Regions from separate parts of the Streptomyces sp. NPDC060209 genome, predicted to be linked through region 1. Evidence: riboswitches for the same ligand, from Rfam matches in the RefSeq annotation. Region 1 holds a riboswitch; each other region holds the start of a gene.
What was found. A riboswitch is a leader RNA that binds a small molecule or an ion and turns the genes downstream of it on or off. The one in region 1 is predicted to bind cobalamin.
Positions count from the first base shown of each region.

Region 2: linked by a shared signal. The riboswitch ahead of ACFWFI_RS34535 (energy-coupling factor ABC transporter permease) and the one ahead of ACFWFI_RS18070 (cobalamin biosynthesis protein) in region 1 are both predicted to bind cobalamin.
Region 3: linked by a shared signal. The riboswitch ahead of ACFWFI_RS26555 (ABC transporter substrate-binding protein) and the one ahead of ACFWFI_RS18070 (cobalamin biosynthesis protein) in region 1 are both predicted to bind cobalamin.

Region 1 covers NZ_JBHWZS010000083.1:18,218-28,176, reverse strand. Annotated here, with positions in the region: gene ACFWFI_RS18095 (ZIP family metal transporter) at 1-95, shown strand, start outside; gene ACFWFI_RS18090 (cobyrinate a,c-diamide synthase) at 134-1,480, opposite strand; gene cobO (cob(I)yrinic acid a,c-diamide adenosyltransferase) at 1,474-2,073, opposite strand; gene ACFWFI_RS18080 (putative cobaltochelatase) at 2,073-4,103, opposite strand; gene ACFWFI_RS18075 (cobyric acid synthase) at 4,100-5,731, opposite strand; gene ACFWFI_RS18070 (cobalamin biosynthesis protein) at 5,728-6,672, opposite strand; cobalamin riboswitch at 6,801-6,930, opposite strand; gene ACFWFI_RS18065 (hypothetical protein) at 7,081-7,302, opposite strand; gene ACFWFI_RS18060 (inorganic phosphate transporter) at 7,315-8,571, opposite strand; gene ACFWFI_RS18055 (class II aldolase/adducin family protein) at 8,819-9,478, shown strand; gene ACFWFI_RS18050 (alpha/beta hydrolase) at 9,546-9,959, shown strand, end outside.
Region 2 covers NZ_JBHWZS010000280.1:1,138-11,096, forward strand. Annotated here, with positions in the region: gene ACFWFI_RS34515 (NADPH:quinone reductase) at 1-622, shown strand, start outside; gene ACFWFI_RS34520 (PP2C family protein-serine/threonine phosphatase) at 874-2,196, shown strand; gene ACFWFI_RS34525 (universal stress protein) at 2,502-3,431, shown strand; gene ACFWFI_RS34530 (universal stress protein) at 3,481-4,371, shown strand; cobalamin riboswitch at 4,479-4,662, shown strand; gene ACFWFI_RS34535 (energy-coupling factor ABC transporter permease) at 4,692-5,402, shown strand; gene ACFWFI_RS34540 (energy-coupling factor ABC transporter substrate-binding protein) at 5,399-5,761, shown strand; gene cbiQ (cobalt ECF transporter T component CbiQ) at 5,768-6,517, shown strand; gene ACFWFI_RS34550 (energy-coupling factor ABC transporter ATP-binding protein) at 6,514-7,380, shown strand; partial or broken gene ACFWFI_RS34555 (SulP family inorganic anion transporter) at 8,630-9,959, shown strand, end outside.
Region 3 covers NZ_JBHWZS010000161.1:5,565-15,523, forward strand. Annotated here, with positions in the region: gene ACFWFI_RS26525 (GNAT family N-acetyltransferase) at 1-339, shown strand, start outside; gene ACFWFI_RS26530 (substrate-binding domain-containing protein) at 345-1,226, shown strand; gene ACFWFI_RS26535 (type B 50S ribosomal protein L31) at 1,334-1,597, shown strand; gene ACFWFI_RS26540 (carbohydrate kinase family protein) at 1,711-2,661, shown strand; gene ACFWFI_RS26545 (acyl-CoA dehydrogenase family protein) at 2,708-4,552, shown strand; gene ACFWFI_RS26550 (hypothetical protein) at 4,549-4,719, shown strand; cobalamin riboswitch at 4,803-4,990, shown strand; gene ACFWFI_RS26555 (ABC transporter substrate-binding protein) at 5,021-6,094, shown strand; gene ACFWFI_RS26560 (FecCD family ABC transporter permease) at 6,091-7,176, shown strand; gene ACFWFI_RS26565 (ABC transporter ATP-binding protein) at 7,173-8,018, shown strand; gene ACFWFI_RS26570 (PRC and DUF2382 domain-containing protein) at 8,077-9,066, opposite strand; gene ACFWFI_RS26575 (adenosylcobinamide amidohydrolase) at 9,406-9,959, shown strand, end outside.

The sequences.
Region 1 (9,959 bases):
CCGAGGCGCACCACGACCACCCGGCCCGCTCCACGCTGCTGTGCACGGTCGCGGGAGTGGGCTTCATCTGGCTGGTGGTCGGCGTCGCGGAGTGACCCCACGCCCGGCGCCGCTCCACGGAAGCGGAGTGACGTCACCCCCGGCACTGCTCCACGAAACGCCGGGCAACCCCGGGCGCCGCCGCCCAGTGCGTGTGCAGATAGCTCGCGTGCACGCCCCGCTGCACGAAGCCCTCCACACGCCGTTCCGGCTGGTGCAGACCCCAGGCCGGCGTCTCGCCGGCGCCGGGCTCCAGCACCGTCCGGTGGAACTCGTGCCCGCGCAACCGGGTCCCCGCAACGGCCAGCACGCTGTCGGACACCGCCACCGCCTGCCGGTAGCCGAGCGTCAGCCGCTCGGACATCCGGGCCGAGGCGTCCAGCACCCCGCACATCGGCCGGCCGTCCAGCTCACGGGCCAGATAGAGCAGCCCCGCGCACTCGGCCGCCACCGGGGCGCCGGACAGGGCCAGATCGGTCACCGCCCTGCGCAGCGGCTCGTTCGCCGACAGCTCCGGCGCGTACACCTCGGGGAAGCCGCCGCCGATGACCAGCCCCGCCGTGCCCGTGGGCAGCTTCTCGTCGTGCAGCGGATCAAAGACGACCACCTCCGCGCCCGCCGCCGTCAGAAGCTCGGCGTGCTCCGCGTAGGCGAAGGTGAACGCCGCACCGCCCGCCACGGCCACCACGGGCCGGGCCTCCGGCCGGGGGTGCTGCTCCGGCTCCCAAGCCTCGTCGGACAGATCCGGTGCCGAGCGGGCCAGCGCCATCAGGGCGTCCAGATCGCAGCCCTCGCGGACGCGGTCACCCATCGCCCCTACGGCGTCGAGTGCGTCGGTCTGCCGCTCGGCAACCGGCACCAGGCCCAGATGACGCGAAGGGGTCGCCACCTGCGGCGCCCGCCGCAGCACCCCGAGCACCGGCAGCCCGGACTCGTCGAGCGCTTCCCGGAGCAGCGCCTCATGGCGGTCGGAGGCCACCTTGTTCAGGATGACCCCGCCGATCCGCACCTCCGGGTCCCATGAGGCGAAGCCGTGCACGAGGGCCGCGACCGAACGCGACTGCGAGGACGCGTCGACGACCAGCACGACGGGCGCACGCAGCAGCTTGGACACCTGGGCGGTCGAGGCGAGTTCACCCTGCCCCGACGCCCCGTCGTACAGCCCCATCACGCCTTCGACGACAGCCAGGTCGCAGCCGCTCGCACCGTGCGTGAACAGCGGGGCGATCAGATCGGGCCCGCACATGTACGCGTCGAGGTTGCGCCCCGGGCGGCCGGTGGCCAGCGCGTGGTAACCCGGGTCGATGTAGTCGGGCCCCACCTTGTGCGGGGACACCGCGAGGCCACGCCCCGCGAATGCCGCCATCAGGCCCGTGGCGACCGTGGTCTTGCCGCTGCCCGAGGCGGGTGCGGCGATGACCAGACGAGGAACACTCACCACTCGATGCCTCTCTGGCCCTTCTGGCCCGCGTCCATCGGGTGCTTGACCTTCGACATGTCGGTCACCAGGTCGGCGGCCTCGATCAGCTTCTGCGGTGCGTTCCGCCCCGTGATCACCACGTGCTGCGTGCCCGGACGGTCACGCATCACCTCGACGACCTCGTCGGTGTCGATCCAGCCCCAGTGCATCGGATAGGCGAACTCGTCGAGCACGTACAGCTTGTAGGTCTCCGCGGCCAGGTCACGCTTGACCTGCTCCCACCCCTCGCGGGCCTTCTCCTCGTTGTCCAGCTGATTGTCCCTCTGGACCCACGACCAGCCCTCGCCCATCTTGTGCCAGTCGACACTGCCGCCCTCGCCGCTCGCCCCGAGCACCTTCAGCGCGTTCTCCTCGCCGACCTTCCACTTCGCAGACTTCACGAACTGGAACACTCCGATCGGCCAGCCCTGGTTCCAGGCCCGCAGGGCGAGCCCGAAGGCCGCCGTCGACTTGCCCTTGCCGATGCCCGTATGGACGAACAGCAGTGGACGGTTACGTCGCTGACGTGTCGTCAGCCCGTCGTCCGGTACCGATACAGGCTGTCCCTGTGGCATTACGCGGCCCTCCCGGCAGCAGTGATGTCCTTGACCAGCCCGGCGATCGAGTCGGCGCGCAGCTCGTCGAGCGAGACCGCGCTGCCTCCCAGATCCCGGGCGAGCTGTGCGGCGAGACCGAGGCGTACGAACCCCGACTCGCAGTCCACGACGACCGACGCGGTGCCCTCGGAGGCGTGCAGCCGCCCGGCCCGCGCCGCCAGCGCCAGCGGATCGACGCCGCCGGTCGCCCGGCCGTCCGTCACCACGACGAGCAGCGGCCGCCGCGACGGATCACGCAGCCGCTCCACCCGCAGCACGTCGTGCGCCTTGAGCAGTCCGGCGGCCAGCGGGGTGCGCCCGCCCGTCGGCAGCGACTCAAGCCGTGCGGCCGCCGCGTCGACCGACGAGGTCGGCGGCAGCGCCACCTCGGCGTCCTTGCCCCGGAAGGTGACCAGACCGACCTTGTCCCTGCGCTGGTACGCGTCCAGCAGCAGTGACATCACCGCCCCCTTCACGGCGCTCATCCGCTGCCGGGCCGCCATGGACCCGGAGGCGTCGACGACGAACAGCACGAGATTGCCCTCGCGCCCCTCCCGCGTCGCCTGCCGCAGATCGTCACGCCGTACGACGAGACCCCGCCCCGACCGCCCGCGCGCACGCTGGTGCGGCGCCGCCGCCTGCACGGTCGCCGCCAGGTGCAGCTTCGTCAGCGCCCCCTCGGGCCGCCGCGATCCGGTGGTCCGGCCGTGTTCGGTACGCGCCCGGGACCGACGCCCGGCCGCGCCCTCGCCCAGACCGGGCACGCTGAGCATCTTCGTACGGAACGGTTCGCCGGCCCGTACGGGCTGCTGCTCTCCGGCGCCGCCGCCCGGGGTGGGGGCGCCGCCGCTCCCGGTCTCCTCCCGGCCCGGCGCGTCGTCACCGGCGTCGTCGTGACCACCAGCGTCCGTACCGCCGTCGTCGGGGCCGCCGCCCTGCGGAGGCACCCCGCCGCCGGGCCCGTCGGGGTCAGGATCGTCGTCGCCCCCGCCCTGCTCGTCAGCCGCCTCGTCGAGGGCCTCGTCCAGCTTGTCCTCGTCCAGTCCCGGCGCGTCGAACGGATTGCGCCGGCGCCGGTGGGGGAGTGCCAGGAGCGCGGCCTGCCGCACGTCGTCCGCGACGACCTCCTCGCGTCCCGCCCACGCGGCCAGCGCCGTCGCGGTACGGGCCATGACGATGTCGGCACGCATCCCGTCGACCTCGAACGCCGCGCATGTCGCCGCGATCTGCCGCAACACGCCGTCGCCGAGCACCACACGGGGGAGCAGGGCGCGCGCGGCGACGATGCGCTCACGCAACGCGGCCTCCTCGCCGGCCCACCGCGCGGCGAACATAGCCGGATCGTCGTCGTAGGCGAGCCTCCGCCGCACGACCTCGACGCGCAGGTCCGTCTCACGCGAGGCGGCCACCTCGACGGTCAGCCCGAAGCGGTCCAGCAGCTGCGGCCGGAGCTCGCCCTCCTCCGGGTTCATCGTCCCGACCAGCAGGAAACGTGCCGCGTGACGGACCGAGACACCTTCGCGCTCGACGTACGAGGCGCCCATGGCCGCCGCGTCGAGCAGCAGGTCCACCAGGTGGTCATGGAGCAGATTGACCTCGTCGACGTACAGGATCCCGCGATGGGCGTCGGCGAGGAGCCCCGGCTCGAAGGCCTTCACGCCTTCGGAGAGGGCCCGTTCGATGTCGAGCGCCCCGACCAGCCGGTCCTCCGACGCGCCGACCGGAAGCTCCACGGTCCGCGCCGGACGCGACACGCCCGTCCCCGCCTCGTGGGGCCCGTCGGGACACGCCGGATCGGGCGCTCCCGGGTCGCACGAGAAGCGGCACCCCGCCACGACCGCGACCTCAGGCATGAGCGCGGCGAGCGCCCGTACGGCGGTGGACTTGGCGGTGCCCTTCTCGCCCCGGACAAGAACGCCGCCGACGGCGGGACTGACGGCGTTGAGCAGGAGCCCGAGCCGCAGATCGTCCTGCCCGACGATGGCGGTGAAGGGATACGGCGTACTCACGAAGCCTCCTCTGTAGCGATGACATCTGCACGATCAAGTCCGGCCGCAGCCGGCCCGTCCGGCGGTCGAGGACCTTCCTCGCGCCCCTCGGGCGTACGGGCAGCGGAGCCCGGCACAGGAGCGGGCGGCGCTCCCGGCGCGAGGAACGGCAGCCCCTCCGGCGCGCCGGTCTCGATGAGCCGCCACAGGGCGTCCGTATCCGCGTGTTCCTCGATCAGGTCCCCCAGCCGGTCCAGCTGTTCCTCCCGCAACGCCCCGAAGCTCGTGTCCGGCGCCACCGTGAACCGCCGCCCCGCGGCCCGCGCGACCTCACCCAGGAACGCCCGCCGGAAGGCGTCGCTCTCCAGCGAGCCGTGCCAGTGCGTCCCCCAGACCGAGCCCACCCGGCACCCGTCCAGGAACGGTTCGCCCCCGCTCACCTCGGCGACCCCGTGGTGGATCTCGTACCCCTCCACCGGCTCCCCGAGCGCCGCCCCGGCGGGCCGGCCCAGGACCTTCTCCCGGCCGAAGCGGACCCGCACCGGCAGCAGTCCGAGCCCCTCGACCAGGCCGGCCCGCGACTCCACGTCGTCCTCGATGCGCTCACCGAGCACCTGGAACCCGCCGCAGATCCCCAGCACCGGCCGCCCCTCGGCGGCCCGCCGCAGCAGAGCGTCGGCCAGCCCCCGCTCGCGCAGCCAGGCCAGGGCCTTCACGGTGCCACGCGTCCCCGGCACGATCACCAGATCCGCGTCGGCGAGCTCCTCCGCCCGGTCCACGAACCGCACCACGACACCCGGCTCGGCCGCCAGAGCGTCCACATCGGTGAAGTTCGACATCAGCGGTACGGCGCACACCGCGACCCGCAGCACGTCCTCGCCGTGCGGCGGCGCCACGACCGACTCCCGTACGGTGCCGCGCATCGAGACCCGCAGCCCGTCCTCCTCGTCGATGCCCAGCCCATGGGCGTACGGCAGCACCCCGTACGTCCGCCGCCCAGTGAGCCCGAGCAGCATGTCGAGACCGGGCTCCAGCAGCGACACGTCACCACGGAACTTGTTCACGAGGTATCCGGCGATCAGCGACTGGTCCTCGGGGCTCAGCAGCGCCGTCGTGCCGAAGAACGAGGCGAACACGCCGCCCCGGTCGATGTCGCCGACCACCAGCACGGGAAAGCGCGCGGCCCGCGCGATGCCCATGTTCACGATGTCCGTGCGCCGCAGATTGATCTCGGCCGGGCTGCCCGCCCCCTCGCAGATCACTGCGTCATAGGTGCCCCGCAACTGCTCCAGACAGTCCACGACCGTCCCCAGCAGCGCCTCCTGCCGCCCCCCGTGGTAGCCGCGCGCACTCATCTCGCCGACCGGCTTCCCCATCAGGACGACCTGGCTGGAGCGGTCGCCGCCGGGCTTGAGCAGCACCGGGTTCATCAGCGCCGACGGCTCCACCCGGGCGGCCTGCGCCTGCATCGCCTGGGCCCGGCCGATCTCCGCGCCCTCCCGGGTGACGAACGAGTTCAGCGACATGTTCTGCGCCTTGAACGGAGCGACCTTCACCCCCCGGCGCACCAGCCACCGGCAGATCCCGGCCGTGACGACGCTCTTGCCCGCGTCCGAAGTGGTTCCAGCGACCAGCAGTCCGCCGCTCATGTGGCTCTCCGTCCCATGGCCAGCCGCCCCGCCGCACACACGGCGAGGGCCAGCACACTCACCCGGCGCGACAGCCGCACCGCGCGTTCGATGTCCGTGACCCGCACGTCCCGGCCGGCCCCGCCGTTGAGCACCGGCCGGTGCTCGACCCGCCCGCCGTACGCGAGGGTGCCGCCGAGCCGCACGCCGAGCGCTCCCGCGAACGAGGCCTCCACCGGGCCCGCGTTGGGGCTGGGATGCCGCCCGGCGTCGGCCCGCCAGGCCCGGACGGCCGCGCGTGGGCGTCCCCCGGCCGCGACGGCGAGCACAGCGGTGAGCCGTGCCCCGGGCCAGCCGGCGACGTCGTCGAGCCGGGCCGACGCCCAGCCGTAGCGCCGGTGGCGGGGCGACTTGTGCCCGACCATGGCGTCGAGCGTGTTGACGGCCCGGAAGCCGATCAGCCCGGGCACTCCGCCGAGCGCGCCCCACACCAGGGCCCCCACGACGGCGTCGGAGGTGTTCTCGGCGACGGACTCCACCACCGCGCGGGCGATCCCGGGCGCGTCCAGGGCCTGTGGGTCGCGGCCGCACAGATGTGGCAGCCGCTCCCGGGCCAGCTCGATGTCCCCCGCGGCCAGGGCCCCGCCGATGGCGCGGGCCTCACGGCCCAGCGACGTGCCCCCGACGACGGACCAGGTGGCGGCGGCGGTCAGTGCCACGGCCGCGGCGGGACGGTTCCGTACGGCACGGGCGGCCAGTGCGGCGGCGCCCGTGGCACCCCCGGCGCAGACGAGCGTGTGCAGGGCGCCCCAGCCGCGGTGATCACGCCACAGCCGGCTCTCGGCGCCCGCCGCGGCGCGCCCGAAGACGGCGACGGGGTGACCCCGCCGGGGATCACCGAGCAGCAGGTCGCCGATCAGACCGGCGGCGGCGCCGTACGCGAAGATGCGGTCCGCTCGCACCGCTCAGCCGGCCGTCGCGCCTCGAAGGACCTTGTCGACAGGTGGTGCAGCGACCGACGCAGGGCAGCCAGACATGGCGTATGTCCTCACTCAGGGTCCGCGCCCTGGTTCGACGTGACCGGCGACGAGAGTCTCCTGGCTTCCGGATCCGCAGTTCCTCCGGCCTTCCAGTCCGCGGTGGCGGACCGTGACTTCCGTGTGGAGGCTGCTCCCCGGTGACAGTGGCGGGACCGCGCCGGATTCGCACCGGCTTCCTCTCCTGTCGCCGTAAATGGCTCCGGCAGTCCACCACGCCCCGTGAAGGCCCGTCAACCTGCCGTTGACCTGCGAGGCTTCAGTGTGCTGAGACGCACATCGGGCCGGACACACACGCGGTGTGTCCGGCCCGATGCGTGTCCGCCCGGCGGGTCAGGCGACGATCAGATAGATCCCGTACGCGACCGCCGCCGCGCACAGCGCGAAGCAGGCGTACGCGCCGGTGCGCGCCAGGGCACCGGCACCGCCGCCCTGCGCCGTCGATGTCTGCTTGGCGAGGCCGGTGATGCCGAGGGTGAAGAGGCCGACCAGTGCGACGGTGATCACGAGGCTGACGCCGAAGACGGAAGCGAGAGCTGCCCAGTCGATGTTCATGCGGATCTGTCCTTACACCGTGGCCGGTCGGTCGGCCGGGGTCTCGGCCGTCGTGGCCGGGGCGTGGATGGTGGTCTTGAGGTCCGGCACACTCATGCCCGCGGGCGGCGGGCTGACGGCCGCGATGGCGGTCGTGACGACGCCCGCGGGCTCGTCCGCGGTCGCGTTGACATTCGTGTGGTCGACAGGCTTGCGGCGCGACAGCAGCCAGATGGCGCCGGAGCCCGCGACGAGGAGTACTGCGACCACCGCGACGCCCCAGGGGCCCTGCTTGGTCAGGAACTCGGCGCCTGCGCCCATCAGACCGGCGGCGGGCAGCGTCAGACCCCAGGCGACGAACATCCGGGTGGCGGTGGACCAGCGGACCACGCCCCCCTTGCGTCCGAGGCCCGCGCCCATCACGGCACCGGAGCAGGACTGGGTGGTCGAGAGGGAGAAGCCGAGGTGCGAGGAGGCCAGGATGACCGTGGCCGCGCTCGTCTGGGCCGCGAAGCCCTGCGGCGGACGCAGATCGGTGAGGCCGCTGCCCATGGTGCGGATGATGCGCCAGCCGCCGAGGTAGGTGCCCATCGCGATGGCGATACCGGCGGAGGCGATGACCCAGACCGGCGGGTTGGAGCCGGGGGAGAGGACGCCGCCGGTGACCAGGGCCAGGGTGATGATGCCCATGGTCTTCTGCGCGTCGTTGGTGCCGTGGGCGAGCGAGACGAGACCGGCCGAGGCGATCTGGCCGGCGCGGTAGCCCTTGGCGGTCGACTTGAGCTGGGCCTCGTCGGTGATCTTCCGGTTGAGGCGGTACGTCAGCTTCGTGGCCAGCAGCGCGGCGATACCGGCCACCACGGGCGCGGCGATCGCGGGCAGCAGGACCTTCGTGACCACGGTGCCGCCGTTTATCGAGGACCAGCCGGCCGACATCACCGCGGCGCCGATGAGGCCGCCGAAGAGTGCGTGGGAGGAACTGGAGGGCAGGCCGACCAGCCAGGTCAGCAGATTCCACAGGATGGCGCCGACGAGCGCGGCGAAAATGACCTCGGTTCTGAGGCCGTTCTCATTGATGATCCCGCCGGAGATCGTCTTGGCGACCTCCACCGACAGGAACGCGCCGACGAGGTTGAGAACGGCGGACATGGCCACCGCTGTCTTGGGCTTGAGAGCGCCGGTCGAGATGGTGGTTGCCATCGCGTTGGCGGTGTCGTGGAAACCGTTCGTGAAATCGAACACGAGAGCTGTCACGATCACGATCGCGAGCAGCAGCGTGATGTGTTCCATTTACCCAGGCAATCGTTCGACGTCATTGGCACGTGGAACGTAAGCAACCAGGGTGAACGGAAGATGAACTGGGCAGGGCGGCATGGTGACCCCAATCGCGTACGCGGGTTCCGCTTGTGTGCGCGAGGAGTGGGGCGGACCGCCGCCGCCGGTGCGGCGCCCGGCCGCCGCCCCGCGCGGGTGGTCCCGGTCACGACCGATATGCCCCGTTGGGGAGACATCGGTCACGTGACTCTAGGATCCCCGCATGAGTGACATGGACAAGGACGCGATCCGACAGGCGTGGGACGGCGTCGTCGCGACGGCACGGCGGACGGCGGCGGACGGGCTGGTCGTCGGCACCTCGGGCAATGTGTCGGCCCGGGTCGGCGGAGTCGTCCTGGTCACCCCCAGCGGGGTGCCCTACGACCGGCTCGGGCCAAGGGACGCGGTCGGCGTCGACCTCGAAGGGCGACAGGTCCTGGGCGACCTGGTCCCGACCAGCGAGCTCCCGCTCCACCTGGCCGTCTACCGCGGCACCGACGCCGCGGCCGTCGTCCACACCCACGCCGTGCACGCGACGGCCGTCTCCACCCTCGTCGCCGAGGTGCCCCTCGTCCACTACGCCGCCGCCGTGCTCGGCGGCCCCGTCCGCACCGCCGCCTACGCGCGCTACGGGACCCAGGAGCTCGCCGACAACATGCTGGCCGCCCTGCGCGACCGCACCGGCTGCCTGCTGCAGAACCACGGCACCGTCACCTACGGGAACTCCCTCGACCAGGCCTACGACCGCACCGCCCAGCTCGAATGGATGTGCAGGCTCTGGCTCACCGCGAGCTCCGTGCCCGGCCACCGGCCGACCCTCCTCACCCCGGCCCAGCTGCGCGACGTGCAGGACGCCCTGGAGGGGTACGGCCAGCCCGGCTGAGCCCGGCGCCGCACCGTACGGCCGACGCCCACTGGCAGTCGGCGCCCTGGCCCAGGACACTGGAGCCGTGCGCCCGGCAACAGCGGCAGCAGTGGCCGCCACCTCGATCCTCGGCGCCGGCGCGGCAGCGGTCGCCGCCGGACGCTACGCCAGCGACGCCGCCCTCGGGGCGCCCTCGCCACGTCCCTTCCCGGCCGACCGGCGTCTCACCGTGCACGCCACCGCGGCAGGGCAGATCACCCTGACCCGCTCGTTCTCCGCGCTGCGCCCCGGTACGTACGGACTGGCCGGCCGCGGCGTCCACGCGGTGGCCGGCCCGGTGATCGAACAGCTGCCCGGTAACGCCGCGGCCTCCGCCGACACCGTCGTACGCCGGCTGGAACGCGTGACCCTCGGCAGCCTGAAACCGGGTGCCAGGGTGCGCCTCACCCCGGAGCTCCACCGCGGCGACCCGCTCGCCGCCCTCGGACTCGCGTACAAG
Region 2 (9,959 bases), on a different contig from region 1:
CGACGAACTCGGGGCGAGCCTCGGCATCCCCGGCATCACCGCCCACCGCGCCGTGTTCGCGGACGGCCCCGTCGACGGCCGGCTCGTCCTCGTACACGGTGTCCTCGGCGGCGTGGGCTCACTCGCCGCCCAACTCGCCGGCTGGGGCGGAGCCACCGTCATCGGCACCGTGCGCCGCGCCGGTGACCTGAACAGCGTCGACCCGGCCCTCGTCCCCCACGCCGTAGCTCTGGACACGGAGGACCCGGCGGCAGCGATCCGCGCGCACGCTCCGGACGGCGTGCACCGCGTCATCGAAGTGTCCCTGTCGGCCAACGCCGACCTCGACAACGCGGTCACCGCACCCGATGCCGTCATCGCCGCCTACGGAACCCACGACGACCGCACAGAACTCCCCTTCTGGCCAATGCTGTTCAACAACATCACCCTGCGCCTGCTCGGCAGCGACGACTTCCCGCCCGAGGCCAAGCGCCAGGCCGCCCGCGACCTCACCGCCGCAGCCGCCGTCGGCGCCCTCCGCGTCGACATCGCCGACCGCTACCCGCTCCAGGACATCGTCGAGGCCCATGACCGTGTCGATGCGGGCGTGCGTGGCCGGGTGCTGGTCTCCGTCCCTGACTGACGCCATCTGATCGTGCCGTCCGGTCGGTGTGATGCCGACATGGGGAGCGGCCCGGCTTCTCCGTCTACGCGGCGTCGACACGACACCATTGTGCGGGTGCTACTTCATCAGTAGTGCGACTCTGGAACAGGTGCCCGTTCGCGCTACTGCCGCGAACAATTCTGCGCGGTCACGACCGGCGGTAGCGCGGTTCTCTCGGCCGTCGAGAAAGGTGTTCGTCGATGAACAGCGCGGGAGCGGAACGGGCACGGGTGCTGGGAGAGCTGATCGCAGCGAGTCATCTGATGACTTTGGAGCAGTTGCCCGGCACGGTGGCGTCGCACGCTGCCCGGGCGGGCTGGCCCCGGGTGCTGATCTATCTGGCCGATCTGCAGCAGGAGCGGCTGCACCTGCTTGTCGGCAATCTTGACGTCGGCCGCCCCGGCGCCGACGTTCCGGTTGATCTGTCCGTCGAAGGGACCGTGGCCGGGCGGGCCTTCCAACTGGGACAGGTCTTTCCCACCTCGGCTTCCGCGAGGGGGCAATGGTGGGTCCCGCTGCTGGACGGCGCCGAGCGTCTGGGTGTGCTCCGGGTCGGCGTGCCGGGCGCACGGATCGAGGCGGACGAGGATCTGAACAGGCTCGCCGGACTGATCGCCCTCCTCCTGGAGAGCAAGCGTGGGACGAGCGACTCGTACTCCCGGTTGGTCCGCCGTCGGAAGATGAACGTAGCGGCCGAGATGGAATGGCAGCTGATGCCGCCGCGCACTTTCGCCACCGACCGAGTCCTGATCAGCGCGGTCATGGAACCGGCCTACCAAATCAGTGGCGATGCCTTCGACTATGCGCTGGCCGGGGAGACCGTGCATCTTTCCGTCTTCGACGCCATGGGCCACGACACCGCCGCCGGATTGACCGCCAACCTCGCGTTGGGCGCCGCCCGCAATCATCGCCGCCAAGGGGCTGACCTCCTTCAGACAGCCGAAGGCGTCGCGGACACCCTGACCGGGCAATTCGCGGGCAGCCGCTACGCCACAAGCATCCTGGCCGACCTTCATCTGGCCACCGGCGTGCTGACCTGGACGAACTACGGCCACCACCCCCCGGTTGTCATCCGCGGCAACCGTACCGTCGTGCACCTGTTCTGCCCGCCCGCGCCCCCCATGGGAACCGGGCTGGGCGTGCCAGGCACCGTACGCCACGACCAGCTGGAACCTGGGGACCGTTTGCTGCTCTACACCGACGGCATCACCGAAGCGCGCAACCGAGAAGGGCGGGAATTCGGTCTCACCGGCCTGACCGACTTCCTCATCCGCCACCACACAGACGGCCTTCCCGTACCGGAAACCCTCCGGCGGCTGATCGGGCACCACCTGGCCCACCACTACGACCGCCTGAACGACGACGCCACGGTGATGCTCCTGGAGTGGCACGGCCCGACCCCCTACCAACCCACCCAGTTGCAGGCGCTGACAGGTTTGCCCCCCACCTCCGACGCGGAGGCGATCGCCTCCGCATGGGCCCAGCAACCCGCTGACGCCGCCGGCACCGGTGGGGCCGGGAAGCTTCCCGTCAGTCCGCCGAACAGAACGTGACGAGTGAGTCGGCCGGCCGGCCCGGGCAGCCTCACCATGCCTCTGAACTGTGCACATACCCGAGCGTGAGACCTTGGGCTTGAACTGGAAGGCAGCATGCTGACCAGTCGTTCTTCCTGTATCGCCGCCTCGGGTACTCGCATCGGAGGCTTCCCCGGCCTCATCACGATGTTCCGGCGCGATGCCCAGGGGGCGGTGCATGGAAGAGCGGAAACGCCCTGGTGCGCCGTACCTGCGCTGGCCGCATCACGTCCAGCAGTGACAGCATTGGAGAGGCGGACAACCGAACAGCGTGAGGAGCAGCGATGCGTACTCGCCCGTCCGACGTCACGCAGGATCCGAGGACGGTCGTAGGTCTGGACGGCTCGGAGCATGCCTGGGCCGCCGCGCTCTGGGGTGCGGCCGAGGCGGCGCGGCTTCACCGAGGCCTGTCGCTCGTGCACGCCGCGGACCTGGACCGCCTGGACCGGTTCGCTTCGTTCGAGACGTCCGAGCACGTACGGGACACCGGCAACGCCTTGCTGACGAAGTCGGCGGAACAGATCCGGCAGCGATTCCCCGATCTCGACGTCACTGTCAAGTTGAGCCGCAGGAAGCCGGTTCCGGCCCTCCACGCTTCGGTCCGGCCTGGCGGCACGATCGTCGTCGGCAGCAGAGGGAGCGGTGGGTTCGGTCCCCTCCTGCTCGGATCGGTCGGTCTGGGGGTCGTCATCGGCAGTCCCGCGCCCGTCGTCGTCGTCCGTGGTGAGCTCGAACGCGAGGACGGCACGCCCGTCACGGCTGCCGTACGGGACGAGCACGACGCGCAATGGCTGGTCCGCGCCGGACGCGAAGCCGAGGCCCGCAACAGCCCTCTTCGGTTGGTGAGCGTCCGGAACCTGCTGGCCAGGTTCGGCGAGCGTCAGGCCCCGCGCGATGACGCCGAGCGACCTGGGGCTCCTGGCGAGCAGCTGCTGGTCGACCTGGCCTCCCGGGTCCGCGAAAGCAGCCCCGGCCTCACCGTGCAGACCGAGGTGGTCACGGCCCGGTCCACAGCGTCCGCCCTCGTCGAGGCGAGCCGGCACGCAGATCTCCTGGTGATGGGGAGCCATGAGCGGCGCAGTGCCTCCGTCCTGGGGCTGGGCCACGTCGTGCACACGCTGCTGCACCACTCCCACTGCCCGGTCCAGATCGTGCCCTACCGGCGTGAGGAGAGGGGAGTCGTCGAGGAAGGGCTCAGGGAGGACGAAGGCTGATATCGGCTCCGCGGGGCGAGCGCGCGCTCGCCCGGACCGAGGAGGGACCATGCAGAGCGATCCACGGATTCTGACTCTGGACGGACCCGTGGTCGTCGGAACCGACGGCACCAAGGACGCGGCCCGGGCTGTCCGCTGGGCGGCTTCCGAGGCGGATTCCAGGGGCCGGCCTTTGAGCATCGTCCATGCCACCAGGACCGAATCAGGGCATGCTCATCTGTCCGGCAGCGGGGTGCAGCGGGCGAAGGGCCTTGCCGCCGAGGTGCTGGCCGAGGCGGCGGAGATCGCGAGAGAGACCGCTCCCGGTCTCACGGTCTCAACCACGGCATGCCCGTACGAGACAGCGTCCTGCCTTCTCGGCGAGGCCGGCAAGGACGGCACGGTCGTCGTGGGGACCCGTGGGCACGGAGGGTTCCTGGCCCTGCTGGTGGGCTCCGACGCTCTGCGGACAGCTGCCCGGGCACATGTGCCGGTCGTCGTGGTGCCGCGGCAGGAGCACAGTCGGCCGACGGAGGTCGTCCTGGTCGCCGCACGGGACGAGCGGGACCGGGAAGCGGTACGCCTCGCCGCCGACCTGGCACTGCGTCGCGGTGCGGCGCTGCGCGTGTTCAGTGCCTGGATCTTCCTCGAGAACGTCGGCAGCATGGCGACGATGTTCGGCGATCCTGCCGATCTCGCGACGGCGGAGGCGGCGGAAACCACACGTGTCGTCGCCGAACTGCGGGCCGACCATCCCGGTCTTCCGGTGTCCCACGACATCGTTCGAGCGGCATCGGCCGCCGCCGTGCTGGTGGCGGCCACCTCCGACGCCGACGCGGTGGTCATCGGTTCGCGCAGGCGGTCCTCCCCCGTCGGCGCTCCTCTGGGACACGTGACGCACGCGGTCCTGCACCACTCGCACTGCCCGGTGCTCCTCGTCCCGCTCTCCCACCGGGGCTGACTCCCACCGTACCGGGCACACCTGCGTGACGGCCGGACGGGTCGTCGACGTGACACTCCACGGGTACGGGCGCGTGGGGCCTGCTTGTCAACGCCCCCCACCTGCCACTACTGTCGCCACGCCTTGGTGAACGGGAAATCGGTGTGATGCCGGTGCGGCCCTCGCCACTGTGATCGGGAAGTCCGGCTCCGGCCCTCACGGGCAGCCACTGGGTCCTTGTGACCCGGGAAGGCGGAGTTCGGGCGGTGGTACCCGTAAGCCAGGAGACCGGCCAAGGCACTTCAACCATCCACGAGGTGCTGGAGAGGGTCTGCTCAGTCATGCACATAGCCGAGGGTTTTCTGCCTCCGGCGCACGCGATCGCCTGGGGTGTCGCGTCCGCGCCGTTCGTCGTCCACGGAGTCCGGTCACTCACGCGTGAAGTCAGGGAGAACCCTGAGAGCACGCTGCTTCTGGGGGCTTCCGGGGCCTTCACGTTCGTTCTTTCCGCATTGAAGATCCCCTCCGTGACGGGAAGTTGCTCGCATCCCACGGGTACGGGTCTGGGCGCCATCCTGTTCCGCCCGCCGATCATGGCGGTGCTGGGCACCATCACCCTGCTGTTCCAGGCCCTGTTGCTCGCCCACGGCGGCCTGACCACGCTCGGCGCCAACGTCTTCTCGATGGCGATCGTCGGGCCCTGGGCGGGGTACGCGATCTACAGGCTGCTGCGCCGGTTCGACGTGCCGCTGATGGTGGCGGTGTTCTTCGGCGCGTTCGTCGCCGACCTGTCCACCTACTGCGTCACCAGCGTGCAGCTGGCACTCGCCTTCCCGGACCCGAGCAGCGGTTTCCTGGGCGCGCTCGGCAAGTTCGGCTCCATCTTCGCGGTCACCCAGATCCCGCTCGCGGTGAGCGAGGGGCTCCTGACCGTGCTGGTGATGCGACTCCTGGTGCAGTCCAGCAAGGGGGATCTGACCCGGCTCGGCGTGTTCCTCGCCGGCAAGCAGGCCCGGACCAGGACGGCCGAGACCGAGGCGGTGGCCCGATGAACAAGAACACGAAGATCAACGCCCTGCTCCTGCTCGTCGTGGCCGCGCTGGCCGTCCTGCCCCTGGCCCTCGGCCTCGGCGACGGCGAGAAGGAGCCGTTCACGGGTGCCGACGCCCAGGCCGAGACGGCGATCACCGAGATCGATCCCGATTACGAGCCCTGGTTCTCTCCGCTGTACGAACCGCCGTCCGGTGAGATCGAGTCGGCGCTGTTCGCCCTTCAGGCCGCGCTCGGCGCGGGTGTCCTCGCCTACTACTTCGGCCTGCGGCGCGGGCGTCGTCAGGGCGAGCTGCGCGCGACCGCGGGCGGCGGCGGGGCCGAAAGCGGCGCCGGTGAGACCACGGCCCGAAGGACCTGAGCGCACGTGCTGCCGATCGACGCGGCGGCGCACAGCAGTCGCTGGCGCCGCCGCCATCCCGTGGACAAAGCCGTGCTCGGCCTGGGACTCACGGTGCTGGCCATCTCCCTGCCCCCCTGGCCCGGCGCGGCCCTGATCCTCGTCGCCGCCCTGGCCGTACTGCTGGGGCCGGCGGGGGTTACCGCCCGCCATCTGTGGCGGGCGTACCGGGTGCCCCTGGGTTTCTGCGTCACCGGGGCCGCCACACTCCTCGTACAGGTCGGCGGGCCGGAAGGGCTCGTCACCCTGGCCGACGGGGGGCCGGTCCGCGCCGGTGAGCTGCTGCTGCGCACCTCGGCCGCGTCACTCGGGGTGCTGCTGTTCGCCTTCACCACCCCGATGTCCGACCTGTTGCCCCGTCTGGTCAAGGCGGGGGTGCCCGCGCCGGTCGTCGACGTGGCCCTGGTGACCTATCGCATGAGCTTCCTGCTCCTCGACTCGATGCGCCGGATCCGGGAGGCCCAGGCGGCCCGGCTCGGGCACACGACCCGGGCCGCCACCTGGCGGTCCCTGGCGGGCCTCGGGGCCACCGCGTTCATCAGAGCCTTCGACCGCGCGGCACGGCTCCAGGCGGGACTGGCCGGGCGCGGGTACGACGGAACCCTGCGCGTCCTGGTACCCGAGGCTCGTGTCTCCGTCCGGTTCGTGGCCGTGAGCGTCGCGCTGCTCGCGGCCCTCACCGCCCTGACCTTCGTCCTGGAAAGGCCGCTGTCATGAGCGAATCCGTGCTGCTCGCCCTGCGGGGCGCGTCCTTCGCGTACGAGGAAGGCCCTGCAGTGCTCAGTGGCCTCGACTTCGAGGCTCACGAAGGGCGTGCGCTCGCCCTCCTCGGCCGGAACGGCAGTGGGAAAACCACGCTGATGCGGCTCCTCAGCGGCGGACTGCGCCCACGGGACGGCCAGTTGACGGTCGAGGGCCGTCCCGTCACGTACGACCGAAAGGGGCTCACCAGGCTGCGTACCAGCGTCCAACTGGTGGTGCAGGACCCGGACGACCAGCTGTTCGCCGCGTCCGTCTCCCAGGACGTGTCGTTCGGACCACTGAATCTCGGCCTGCCCGACGCCGAGGTACGCGCCCGGGTGGACGAGGCGCTCACCGCCCTCGACATCACCGCGCTGGCGGACCGGCCCACCCATCTCCTCTCCTACGGACAGCGCAAACGGACCGCCATCGCGGGCGCGGTCGCGATGCGGCCCCGTGTGCTGATCCTCGACGAGCCGACCGCCGGGCTCGATCCGGACGGCCAGGAACGACTGCTGGACACACTCGGCGTTCTCCGGGACGGCGGCACCACCGTCATGATGGCGACCCACGACGTCGATCTCGCCCTGCGCTGGGCCGACGACGCCGCACTCCTCACCCCGGCCGGTGTCCGCGCCGGGCCCGCGCCCGCGATGCTGGCCCGTACCGATCTCCTGCGGGAGGCGGGGCTTCGGCTGCCGTGGGGCATCGCGACCACTCAGCTGTTGCGCACACATGGCCTGTTGGGCGAAGCGGAACCCGGCCCGCGTACCCCCGAGCAGCTCGCGGCGGGCTTCGCCCCGCAGGCGTGCGCCGGACGGGCATCGACCGACGGCTGACGCCCCTGAGGCCGGGGCCGGCCGGCCCCGGCCTCGCCGGGGTGCCCGGAGCGCGATCGACGGCATCCCGGCCCCGGGGCCGAGCGGGCGAGGGTGCCGGCGGGGCGATTCCGAGGGTCCGGGTGACGGACGGATATATGAGGACGAGCGACTCCGTACGCCGGCGGGGCCGCTGCGGACGGGGGCCGTCCGTACGACTCCGCGAAAGTCGCCGTGTCCACCTCAGGCGACAAAGTCCGCGCGTGAGCACGGCGCCGAGCTCACGAAGCGTGTACTGATCCGACGACCTATCAACTAAACGTCAGCCGTCTTTCCCGCGGGTTAACACACACGCACAGGCGAACCACTGTGCGAATATGACGCGCGACTCCCGAACGGCATATGCATGAGCCACGCAGTCGCGGATGATCTCAAATAGTGAGAACCGAACGTGAGGCACATCCCCAGGCCACAGAGGTTCGGCGAATGATTCAGCTCGTTGGGCATCGACTTTCGGACTCTTCACAAAGGGTTAACTCCATAATCCCTCCGGCCTGTTAGCGTCCCTAAGGAAGAGTGAAGTCCATGAGGAGGTGAAGCGTGCGCGTGGCGGCAGTCCGGTTCGTGCTCGCGTTCCTGATGGGCTTCCTATTGGCCCCGCACTCCGGCACGCCGTCGACGGATGCACACGCGTCCGCCCCGGGAATTCGGGCGGACAGCCTTCCGAATGCGACCGCCGGAGAGGCGCACGTCGCCTACGGCACGTGCGGCACACCCGATCGCGGGGGTGACCCGAACGGCCTTCTTCGCCATCGCGACCGGCATCGCTCCGCGACCGTTCCCGCTCCTGAGGCACCGCCACGTTCCGCGGTGACGAGCGACGTCGGCGGCATGCTCGGCCCCGCGGCCGTCGCTGCGATGGGCAACGCGCACCACACCTCCAGATCCTCGACCGCACACTCCTCCCCCGTGCTCCAGGTGTTCCGCTGCTGAGCTGACCCGAGGCATTGGGCGTGCTGCCCCCCTGCCCGCACTCCTGCGGGACTCATCGACGGGGGGTCATGCCGACCTGCCCTCCAAGCCCCAGTTCTCGTACGCATACCGACGCGCCGCACTCGGGCGCGCCAGGAGGAACCACTGGCATGCAATCCCACGTCGATCACCACGCGGACCACGCGGTAGAAGCACCGCACATCAGCGACAGCGCCGTCTGGGCACCCCCGCCCGGCGACGTGCGCTCGGCCCCCTTCCGCACGGGATGAGGGCCGCCATGGACCGCGTCACCAAGTTCCCTCACCTGCGGCAGGACTTCGCCGCGTCACTCGTCGTCTTCCTCGTCGCTCTGCCCCTGTGCGTGGGCGTCGCCGTCGCCTCGGGGGTCCCTGCCGAGCTGGGTCTGATCACCGGCATCGTGGGCGGCCTCGTCACCGGCTTCATGCGCGGCAGCAGTCTCCAGGTGTCGGGGCCGGCCGCCGGTCTCACCGTGCTCGTCTTCGAGGCCGTCCAGTCCTTCGGACTGCCCGCGCTCGGCGTGATCGTGCTGACGGCGGGGCTGCTTCAACTGGCCATGGGCGCACTGCGGCTGGGCCGCTGGTTCCGGGCCATCTCCGTCTCGGTCGTCGAGGGAATGCTCGCGGGCATCGGCCTCGTCCTCATCGCGGGGCAGCTCTACGCGGCCGCCGGCGTCGAGGCACCGCTCTCCGGTACGGGCAAGATGGCCGGCATCCCGGGGCTGGTGGCCGACGCCGTGTCCAGTACGGCCGCTCTCGCCTCGCTCGCGCTCGGCGCCGGAACCATCGCTCTGGTGGTGGGGTGGAGCAGGATGCCGAAGCGGGTACGGGCCGTCCCGGGCGCACTGGCCGCGGTCGTGCTGGCCACCCTCGCCACGCTGGTGTTCGGCCTGCCGGTCGAGACGGTCCAGGTTCAGGGACTGCTCGACGCCGTCCAGACCCCGGCCCTCTCCGAGTTCGGCGGGCTCGCGAGCCTGGGCCTGCTCGGAACCGTGGCGGCCTTCACCCTGATCGCATCCGCTGAAAGTCTGTTCAGCGCCGCCGCGGTGGACCGGCTGCACGACGGACCGCGTACCCAGTACGACAAGGAGCTGATGGCCCAGGGGACGGGCAACACCGTGTGCGGCCTCCTCGGCGCGCTGCCGATGACCGCGGTCATCGTGCGCAGCTCGGCCAACGTACAGGCGGGCGCGCGGACCCGGGCCTCCCGGGTGCTGCACGGTGTCTGGCTGCTCCTGTTCGCGGCGCTGCTTCCGTCCGCGCTGGCTCTCATCCCCCTGCCCGCCCTCGCCGGCATCCTCATCCACGCCGGATGGAAGCTGATCCCGCTGCGGTCGCTCGTGGCGCTGTGGCGTGAGCACCGCGGCGAGGCTCTGATCCTGGTCGTCACGGCCCTGGCGATCGTGACGGTGAACATGTTCGAGGGTGTTCTGACCGGCCTGGCCCTGTCGGTGGCCAAGGCCGCCTGGGACGCCTCCCACATCAAGCTGGAGGTCGTCGACAGCAGTGCCGACGGCGTCCGGGCGCGGCTGTCGGGCAACGCGACCTTCCTGCGGCTGCCGAAGATACTCGACAGCCTGGAAGCCCTGC
Region 3 (9,959 bases), on a different contig from region 1:
GAGCGGATGATCCTTCCGGAGCTGGACGGACACCCCGCGCACCTGCACATCGACCTGTTGCCGCCGTGGCAGCGCAAGGGCCACGGCAGGGAGCTGATGCGCGCCTTCCTGGATGCCCTGCACCGGAAGGGGGTCCGGGCCGCCCATCTGTCCATGCTGACGGCGAACACCCCGGCCAGGGCCTTCTACGACCGGCTCGCATTCCAGGTGATCGACGTCCCCGACCCCGGGCCGCTCACCTATCTGGGGCGCTCCACGGAGGATGTGGAGCCGGTGGGCTGGGCAGGTAGTGGGAGGCGAGCCCGGGAGAGCGCCCAGGCCGCCGGTTCGGAGGGGTGAGGGGCATGACCGAGCAGAGCGCGTGGAGTTTCGCGGACGACCGGGGCCAGCTGGCGGTGGCGGACCGCCGGCCGTCCCGGGTGCTCGCGTACGTCCAGGCGGGAGCGACACTGTGGGACTACGGGATACGCCCGGAGGGGATCTTCGGCTCCGGACACGACGGGCCGGAGCCCGACCACGCGAAGACGGGCACGCTCCCGCTGGACGCCGTGGACTACCGGGGCGCGGGCGACGACCTGGACGTGGACACGCTGTTACGCGGCAGGCCCGACCTGGTCGTCGCCGTCAGCTACGGCCACGGCCAGCTCTACGGACTGGACCCGGACACCGCCAAGCACCTGGAGGAGCGCGTCCCGGTCGTGGTGATCGACGTGGGCCAGGCGCGCACCCTCGACCGGGTCGCCGAGCGGTTCGCCGAGCTCGCGCGCTCGCTCGGCGGCGCCCCGGTCCCGGATGCCGCCGACGACCTGCGCGCCGCCCGTGAGCGGCTCCGCGAGGCCGCCCGCGCCACTCCCGGCGGCGCCAGGGTGGTGGCACTCTCCCCCGCGAGCCAGGAGCAGGCGTATGCCGCCCGCCCCCAGATGTGGCCCGAACTGCGGGTCCTGGCCGAGCTGGGGGTCGGCCTCGTGTCCCCGCCCGACGGCGCCGGCGTCAACTGGGCCACCGTCGACTGGGCGGCCGCGGCGGCCCTGGAGCCCGGCATCGTCCTGACGGACATCCGGTCCAACGCGATCCCGCTCGACGAGGTCGCCGCCCCTGCCTGGGAGCCCGCCGGGCGACGCGCGCGGACCGTGCCGTGGAATCCGGAACCCCTGTGCAGTCCGCAGGCCCACGCGCGCTTCCTCGCCCTCGTGGCGGACGCGTTGGAGGGGGCGGCGGGCGACTGAGCACCCTCTCTGCTCCGTACGGACGCCCCCGGATCGCGCGGGGCCCCGCCCTTGGCGAGGCTGGCCCGAAGCCGGGACGCGAGATCCCCGTACCTCCAGGAGCAGAGATGCAACAGGACAAGCACCCGTCGTACCGTCCCGTGGTCTTCCGCGACCGCTCCGCCGGATACGCCTTCCTGACGCGGTCCACCGCGTCCAGCGAGCAGACGATCGACTGGGACGACGGCAACAGCTACCCGGTCATCGATGTGGAGATCTCCGCCGAGAGCCACCCGTTCTTCACCGGCAAGGCGAGGGTGGTCGACACCGAGGGCCAGGTCGCCAAGTTCGAGCGGCGGTACGGGGACGAAGGGGGCAAGGACGCCCCCTGAGCCCCGGGTCTCCGCGGCTCCCCGCACACGGGGCAGAATCGTCGGCAGTGTGTCCCGTGACAGCCGTGCTGCACACGGGCACTGCCGCCCGATTCCTCCAGGAGAGCCGCCCCATGCCCGACAGCCCAGCCCTCCTGGTCATCGGTGAATGCGTCGCAGACATCGTCCGGCTGCCGGGCGCGCCGGACCGGATCCATCCCGGCGGCAGCCCCGCGAACGTCGCGTACGGGCTGGCGAGACTGGGCCGGAGCACCACCTTGCTCACCCAGCTGGGCCGGGACTCCAACGGGCGGCTGATCGAGGACCACCTGGCTTCGGCCGGCGTGCGGGTCCTGACGGACGGGAGCGGTGACCCCACCCCGGCCGCCACGGTCGACCTCGACGACGCGGGCCGGGCCACGTACGGCTTCGAGATCACCTGGACGCTGGGCCCGGTGGAGGAGCCCGTCGAGCCGCCCCGGCACGTCCACACCGGGTCCATCGCCACCGCCCTGGAGCCCGGCGCCGGCACCGTCCTGGACCTCGTCCGCTCACACCGGGCCGCGGCGACCGTCAGCTACGACCCCAACGTGCGGCCCGAGCTGATGGGGGACCGCGCCCGTGCCGTGCTGCGGGCGGAGCGCTTCGTCGGGCTGAGCGACGTCGTCAAGGCCAGCGACGAGGACCTGCGATGGCTCTACCCGGACGAGACCCCTGAGGAGGCCGCCGGGCGGTGGCTGCGCTCCGGGCCGGCGGTCGTTCTGGTCACCCGGGGCGCCGGAGGGGCAACGGCGTTCCTGCCGGGCTCGGCGGTGAGCATCGGCGCGCCGCCCGTCCAGGTCGCGGACACGGTGGGGGCGGGCGACGCCTTCATGTCCGGCACCCTGCACGCCCTGGCCTCGTACGGACTGCTCGGAGCGCAGGGCCGCGCACGGCTGCGCTCCCTGGACACCGCCGTCCTGGGCGACGTGCTGCGCCACGCCGTGGCATCTGCCGCCGTGACAGTCGCGCGGGCCGGGGCCCTGCCTCCCGACGAGGGGGAGCTGGAGGCTGCCCTGGCCGCTCTGCCCGTCCCGGAGCGGTAGGGGCGCCCAGGGTGTCCTCGTCCGTACCCCGGTCGTTGATTTCGTTATGACCGTGACCCTTACCGACACCGTCCCACCGTCCACGACCGAACTGCTGACCGGCGTCCTCCTCGGTCCGGAATTCCGCCGCGAACACGGCTTCTGGCAGCGGCTGATCAGTACAGAACCGTTCCGCCGCCCCGCTGGTGGAACGCCCGACGAGCGACTGGAGCTCGCTTACGACCGGTTGCGGATCCTCAACCGAGCGCTCGACAGCGGAGCCCGACTCGCCGCCGACCCACGAGCGCTGGCCGCCCTGCACGCCTGGCTCGGGCCGGTGGACCCCGCACTGACCACCGTGGCGGGCATCCACTACAACCTCTTCCTCGGCAGCCTCCTCGACCACGACTGCGTGGGCCGCCGCGACCTGTCGGACTATCTGACGATGCGGCGCATCGGCACCTTCCTCTGCACGGAGGTGGCGCACGGCAACAACGCGGCGGCCATGGAGACCACCGCGACGTACGACCGTGAACGCGACGGCTTCGTCCTGGACACCCCGAACGCCGGCGCGCAGAAGTTCATGCCCAACACGAGTCCGGCGGGCGGAGCGAAGTCCGGACTGGTCGCGGCGCGTCTGGTGGCCGAAGGGTCGGACCACGGCGTACGCCTCTTCCTGGTGCCGCTCACCGACGAGGTGCAGGCGCTGCCAGGCATCCGGGTGCGGCGGCTTCCCGCACGGATGGGCAGTCCGGTGGACCACTGCCTGACCTCGTTCGACCGGCTCTTCGTCCCGAGGGACGCTCTGCTGGGATCCGGTGAGGAGGGCGACGCCCCGGAGGAGTTCAGAACCGGACCGGGCGACAGGCGGCGGCGCTTCCTGACCTCCATCGGGCGGGTCATGCCCGGCCGGATCTCCATGAGCGCCTGCGCGGCCGGCTCGGCCCGCGCGACCCTGGCGGTCGCCGTGCGCTACGGCGGCCACCGCATGATCTCCGGGACCCGGGGCACGCCGCCGGTGCCCGTCAACGCCCACCGGACCCACCACGGGCCGCTCGCCTCGGCCATGGCCACCGTCTTCGCCATGAGCCTGCTGTACCGCAGGGCACAGGATCGGTGGGAGGCCTGTACGGACGAGGAGGGCCGGACGGACGCGGGGACGCTCGTCGATGTCGCCAAGGCATGGATCACCTGGCGGGCCCGTGACGTCATCGTCGAGAGCCGTGAACGCTGTGGCGCGCAGGCACTGCTGGAGAACAACGGCATGACCGAACTCGTCACGGGCGTGGAGGGAGCCATCACGGCGGAGGGCGACAACATCGCCCTGTACGCCAAGGCGGCTGCCGACATGCTCTTCGCCGCCGAGCCCGGCCGTGAGGACGTCCGGGCCCCGTGCGCCGGCGACCTGGCCGACCCGGACTTCCTCGGCGCACTCCTCGCCTCGCTCCAGGACATCTGGTTCGCCCGGGCCAGGGAGCGCGCGCTGCGCGAGCCCGACGCCGACAACCTCGGACGATGGAACGCGGCCTCGGGTCCCGCCCTGCGCGGGGTCGAGGCCTATGCGTACAGGCAGGCCGCCGAGGCCTACGCCGAGGCCCGCGCGGCGCTGCCCGAAGGGGCCGCCAGGGACCGGCTGGGAGAGCTTGAGCGGCTGTTCGCCGTCGAGTGGCTGGCCCGCAACAGCGGTGATCTGCTGGCCGCCGGTCTCCTGAGCGGTGATCAGGTCGAGGCCCTGGCGCAGACCACCGAGGAGCTGATCGCGGCCGTCGCCGGGCACGCCCCGGAACTGGCCGACTCCTTCGCCCTGCCCGAGGCGCTGCTCGCCGACTGGCCGATCGCCGGCCCCGGTTACGCGGACGCGTACGACGATCCCGAGGCCCCCTGGAACACCGTCCCGGCAGACGCCCGATGAGCGCCGCACGCAGGGAGCGGGCGGTGTGCGAGCGGCTGGGCGAGCGCCTGGAGATCCTGGGTCTGCGCGCCGTCCTGCTGGCCTACTGGGGCACGACGTCCGTGCTCGCCCGCAGGGCCGGGAAGCCGCGGACGGACCGCGGCGAATCGGTTCACCCCAAGCGCTGACCCGCCCGACAGCCGGCCGGTACGGGGGGAAGACGCCCGCCCGCCGTACCGGCGACGGCCCCCGAGGCCGCCGACACGCCGCGTGATAACTTGCAGACGCCAGTCACACTCCACGTGGAGTCAGGGAATCCGGTGCGAATCCGGAGCTGACGCGCAGCGGTGAGGGGGACGGGCGGGGCCACGGCCACTGGGACACCCTCGGGTGCACCGGGAAGGCGCTCCGTCCGGACGAATCCGAGTCCGAAGACCTGCTGGCACCCGCTTCCGCACCGGGGGCGGAACACCGTACCGGGCTTCGCGCATGAGCCCAGAGACGCCGAGGGACTCCGTGCCGCCCATAGCCAGCACCGTACGCCGAACCGCCCTGCTCATCGCGGGACTTGTCCTCCTGACCGCCTGCGGCGGAGGGGATGATACGTCCGACGGCGCCGCACCGGACGGCGCGGCCGACGGCTTCCCCGTGACCCTGAAGAACTGCGGCCGCACGGTGACCGTCGACGCGGCACCGCGTCACGCCGTCTCCCTCAACCAGGGATCGACGGAGATCCTGCTCTCCCTGGGCCTCGCCGACCGGCTCGCCGGCACCGCGACCTGGACGGACCCGGTGATGAAGGGCCTGGAGAAGGACGAAGCCAGGGTGCCCCGCATCGCCGAGAACCAGCCCTCATCCGAGAAGGTCCTCGCCGAGGAACCGGACTTCGTCAGTGCCTCGTTCGAATCCACCCTCGGCAAGGGCGGTGTGGCGTCCCGCGACCAGTTCGAGGAGCTGGGCGTACCGACGTACCTCTCACCCACCGACTGCGCGGGCAAGGACAACACCGGCAGCAGTGACGGCTCCCGCACCGAGCCCCTGACCATGGACGGCGTCTACGGCGAAGTGCGCGACCTCGCCAAGGTGTTCGGCGTCCCGGAGCGGGGCGAGGAACTGGTCACGAGTCTCCAGGGCCGCATCGACAAGGCGACCGCGGACATCGACGCGTCCGACGCCACCCTGCTCTACTGGTTCGCCAATGCCGAGGCCCCCTATCTGGCGGGCTGCTGCGGCGCCCCCGGCATCATCACCGAGGAGCTCGGCGCGAAGAACGTCTTCGACGACACGCACGAGGAATGGCCCCAGATCAACTGGGAGACCGTCGCCGACCGCAACCCCGACGTGCTGGTCGTCGGCGACCTGACGCGCAAGTCGCAGACGGCCGAGAGCGCCGAGAAGAAGATCGCGTTCCTGGAGTCCAACCCCGCCACGAAGAACATGGACGCCGTCCGGCACAAGCGGTACGTCCTGCTCAGCGGCCAGGCCATGAATCCGACCATCCGGACCGTGGAGGGCGTGGAGCGCGTCGCGGCGGGGCTGCGTTCGTTCGGACTCGCGGGGTGACGAGGACCGAACACGCTCCGGACGTACGCGCGGAGCCGCCGCCCCCCGCCCGGACTGCCGCCGGAGCCCGGATCCTGCGCGACGGCCTCCTGTGGAGCGCCGGGGTCGCCCTGCTGCTCCTGTCCGTCGCGGTCGCCGTCACGATCGGACCCGCCCGGATCTCCGTCCCGGACGTCTGGTCCGCCGTGGCCTCGCACCTCGGCCTCGGCGACGGGCGGCTGACCCCGATCCGGGACGGCATCATCTGGAATCTGCGCATGCCCCGCACCCTGCTCGCCGCGGTGTGCGGGGCCGGGCTCGCGGTGTGCGGCACCGTGATGCAGTCGCTGCTGCGCAACCCGCTCGCCGACCCCTTCGTCCTCGGAGTGTCCTCGGGGGCGTCCACCGGGGCGGTCGTGGTCGTCGTCCTGGGCGTCGGCGGGGGAGCGGTGCCGGTCTCGGGCGGTGCCTTCGTCGGGGCCCTGTGCTCGTTCGTACTCGTCCTGCTGCTCAGCCACACACTCGGCGGATCCACCGACCGGGTCGTGCTCTCCGGGGTCGCGGCCATGCAGCTCTTCTCCGCGCTCACCTCCTTCGTCGTGATGACCGCCGCCGACGCCGAGCAGACCCGGGGCGTGCTCTTCTGGCTGCTCGGCTCGCTGAGCGGGGTCGGCTGGACCGATGTGTGGATGTGCTCCGCCGTGCTGGCCGTGACCCTGCTGATCTGCCTCGGCCATGCCCGTACCCTCGATGCCTTCGCCTTCGGCCAGGACGCCGCCGCCGCCCTCGGGGTGCACGTGGCACGCACCCGGATCGTGCTGCTCTGCACGACCGCACTGCTGACCGCGGCCCTCGTCAGCTCGGCGGGCGCCATCGGGTTCGTCGGCCTCGTCCTGCCGCACGCCGCCCGGGCGCTGACCGGGTCGGGGCACCGGAGGCTGCTGCCGGTGACCGCGCTCGCCGGAGCCGTGTTCCTGGTCTGGGTCGACACCCTGGCCAGGACCGTCCTCGATCCGCAGGAGGTCCCGGTCGGGGTGGTCACCTCCCTCATCGGGGTGCCCGCGTTCGTCCTGGTCCTCTACCGCACCCGGAGGAGCGCATGACCCGGGAGCAGCAGGGGACAGGCACACCCGGCGACGGCCTGCGGGCGGCGCGGGTCAGCAGGGAGGCAGGCGGGAGAGTGGTCCTGGACGGGGTGAGCATCGCGCCGCCGCCCGGCGCCACGGTCGGCCTCCTGGGACCGAACGGCTCCGGCAAGACCACGCTGCTGCGGGTGATGGCCGGTGTGCTCGCCCCCGGAGCGGGCGTCGTGACCCTCGACGGCCGCACGCTCGCCGAAACCGGCCGGCGAGGAGTGGCCCGTCGCGTGGCCGTCGTCGACCAGCACGCGGTCACCCAGGTCGACCTGAGCGTCCTGGACGTCGTACGGCTCGGCCGCATCCCGCACCGGCGCGCCTGGTCCGCGCCCGGCCCCGGGGACGAGGACGCCGTGCGCGAGGCTCTGGCGCGCACCGGTCTCGCCGACCGCGCCGCCCAGTCCTGGCACACCCTGTCCGGTGGTGAACGCCAGCGGGTCCAGATAGCCCGCGCCCTCGCCCAGGAGCCGCGTGAGCTCCTGCTGGACGAACCCACCAACCACCTGGACATCCAGCACCAGCTGGAGCTGCTGTCCCTGGTCGCCGCGCTGCCCGTGACCGCGGTTGTCGCGCTGCACGACCTCAATCTGGCCGCGATGTTCTGCGACCGGGTGACGGTCATGAAGGAAGGCCGGGTAGTGGCCGGCGGAACGCCCTCGGAGGTGATCACCGAGGAACTCATCGCGGATGTCTACCGTGTACGCGCGGTGGTGACGCCGGAAGGGCCGGACGGGCGCCCCTCGGTGCGCTTCCTGCCGGGAGAAGCCGTCCGCCTACGGCGGAAGTGCGACGAGAGGGCGGGCCCGTGAACCGCCCGGGTCCGCCCCTCGCTACTGTCGCGCGGCCTTTCGCCGCTGTGTGAGGGGGTCAGCGACGCCGTCCCTGGCCGTACTCGCCGCCCATGTCCTTGTCGCTGCCCGTGTCCTTGCCGTCCGCGTAGTCGATCTTCTCCTTGCGGAGCTCGGCGGAGACTTCCTTCTGTTCGGTGACCTTGCTGGTTTCGAGGTGGACCCGCTCCACCGGGACCGCCTCCTTGCGGACGGTGGCGCGTTCGGCGTGCAGGGTGACTTCGACGTCCTGTTCGCCGAGGTCGTTCATGCCCTTCGCGCCTGTCGCCTTCTCGCCCGGCTGCAGAGGCTCGCGCACCACGCGTACCTCCTCGTGGGACACCGGCACCGTCCGTGTGACGTTCTCCGTCACGACGTACTTGTGCAGGCGCGCCTTCCCGCTCTCGTACTCCTCCGTTCCGACCTGGAGCTGCTCCTCGGACCGGACCATCTCCTCCCGGCCGCCGGCACCCGCGGCGGCCCGCTCGGCTCCGGCTCCCGCCATCGGGCGGGACGTGGAGGAAGCCTCCGTGTCGCGATGCCTGCCCATGCCGGCACCGGTGGTGCCCATGCCGGCCGGGGTGCCGGTGGTCTTGGCCTTGCCGGCCGCACCGGCTGCTCCGGCCGCACCCGCGGCACCCATGGCAGCCGTTCCGGTCCCGGACGTCGTGCGCGCGTCGCCGCCCGCTCCGGCGTGACCGGTGCCCTTCCTGGTCAGCCCGTAGTGCCGGTAGAGCTCCTCCTCCTCCGATACGGAGAGATGCGCGTCCGCGTCCACCCTGGGGGCGTCCTTGACGCGGTCCTTCGGATGCGAGATGTGCAGGTCGGAACTCACACGGCGGGCTCCGGCAAGCGGTACGAAGCTCTCCTTCATGCCGAACATGCCGGTCTTGACCGTGATCCAGTCGGGCTTGCCGGTGTCGTCGTCGACGTACACCCGCCCCACTGTGCCGACCTTCTCGCCGTCGCTGTCGTAGACGGTCAGACCGTCGAGTTCTCCGGAATCCGTGAAACCGTCAGCGGCTCCCATGGCCGATTCCTCCTCGCCCGGGCGCGTCCTGCGGTTGGGTCCAGCAGGGAAGGCGCGTCCGGATTCCATCGCGCCTCACCCGGTTGGACGCTGCAACTTCCCGGCCTGGGCGGCGAGCGGCGCAGGACACCGGGGAGGGGCGGTGGCGCCGTTTCACGCGTGTCTCGGTCCGCCACACGCGTTACGCCATTCGAGTGAGCACTCTCCCGGGTGCGCCGGAGATGCGGCCCTGGCACGACCGTATGATCGACGCGCCGCCGCCGATCGTCGGCAGGCCTGACAGGGGGGTGCGCCATCGGATCCGTAGGCATCAGCGTGCCCCGGCAGGGCGGCGAGCTGCTGGCCCGGCAGGAGGACGGCCTCGGACTGCACCATCTGGTCTGGCGGCTGGGACCCGGCTGGCGGGTGTGCAGCAGCGCCGTGCTCGGCGGCGGGATCGGTCCGCGCGCCTGGATCCTGAACGCCCAGGTGCCCGGCGGCTATCCCCGGCTCGACCCCGACCGGCACCTGGCGGAGATCGCGGCGGCCGAGGCGCTCGACGGCCCGGGCGCCGGGCTGATGACCGCCGCGGATGTCACCGCGTACACCGTCGCCGAGGACGGCGGCGTGACCGCGACCGTCACCGGTGGCCTCGGTGTGCGGGGATGGGCCGCCGCCCCGGCCGAAGGCTCCGACGGCCCGCTGCCGCCCGGCACCGTCAACATCGTCGTCACCGTCCCCGTTGCGCTCTCCGACGCCGCCCTGGTCAACGCGGTGGCCACCGCCACCGAGGCGAAGGTCCAGGCTCTCGTCGACGCCGGACTCGACTGCTCCGGGACGCCGACGGACGCGGTGTGCGTCGCCGCGCCCGACCCGGGAGGGCAGCCGGGCGAACCGTTCGCCGGACCACGTTC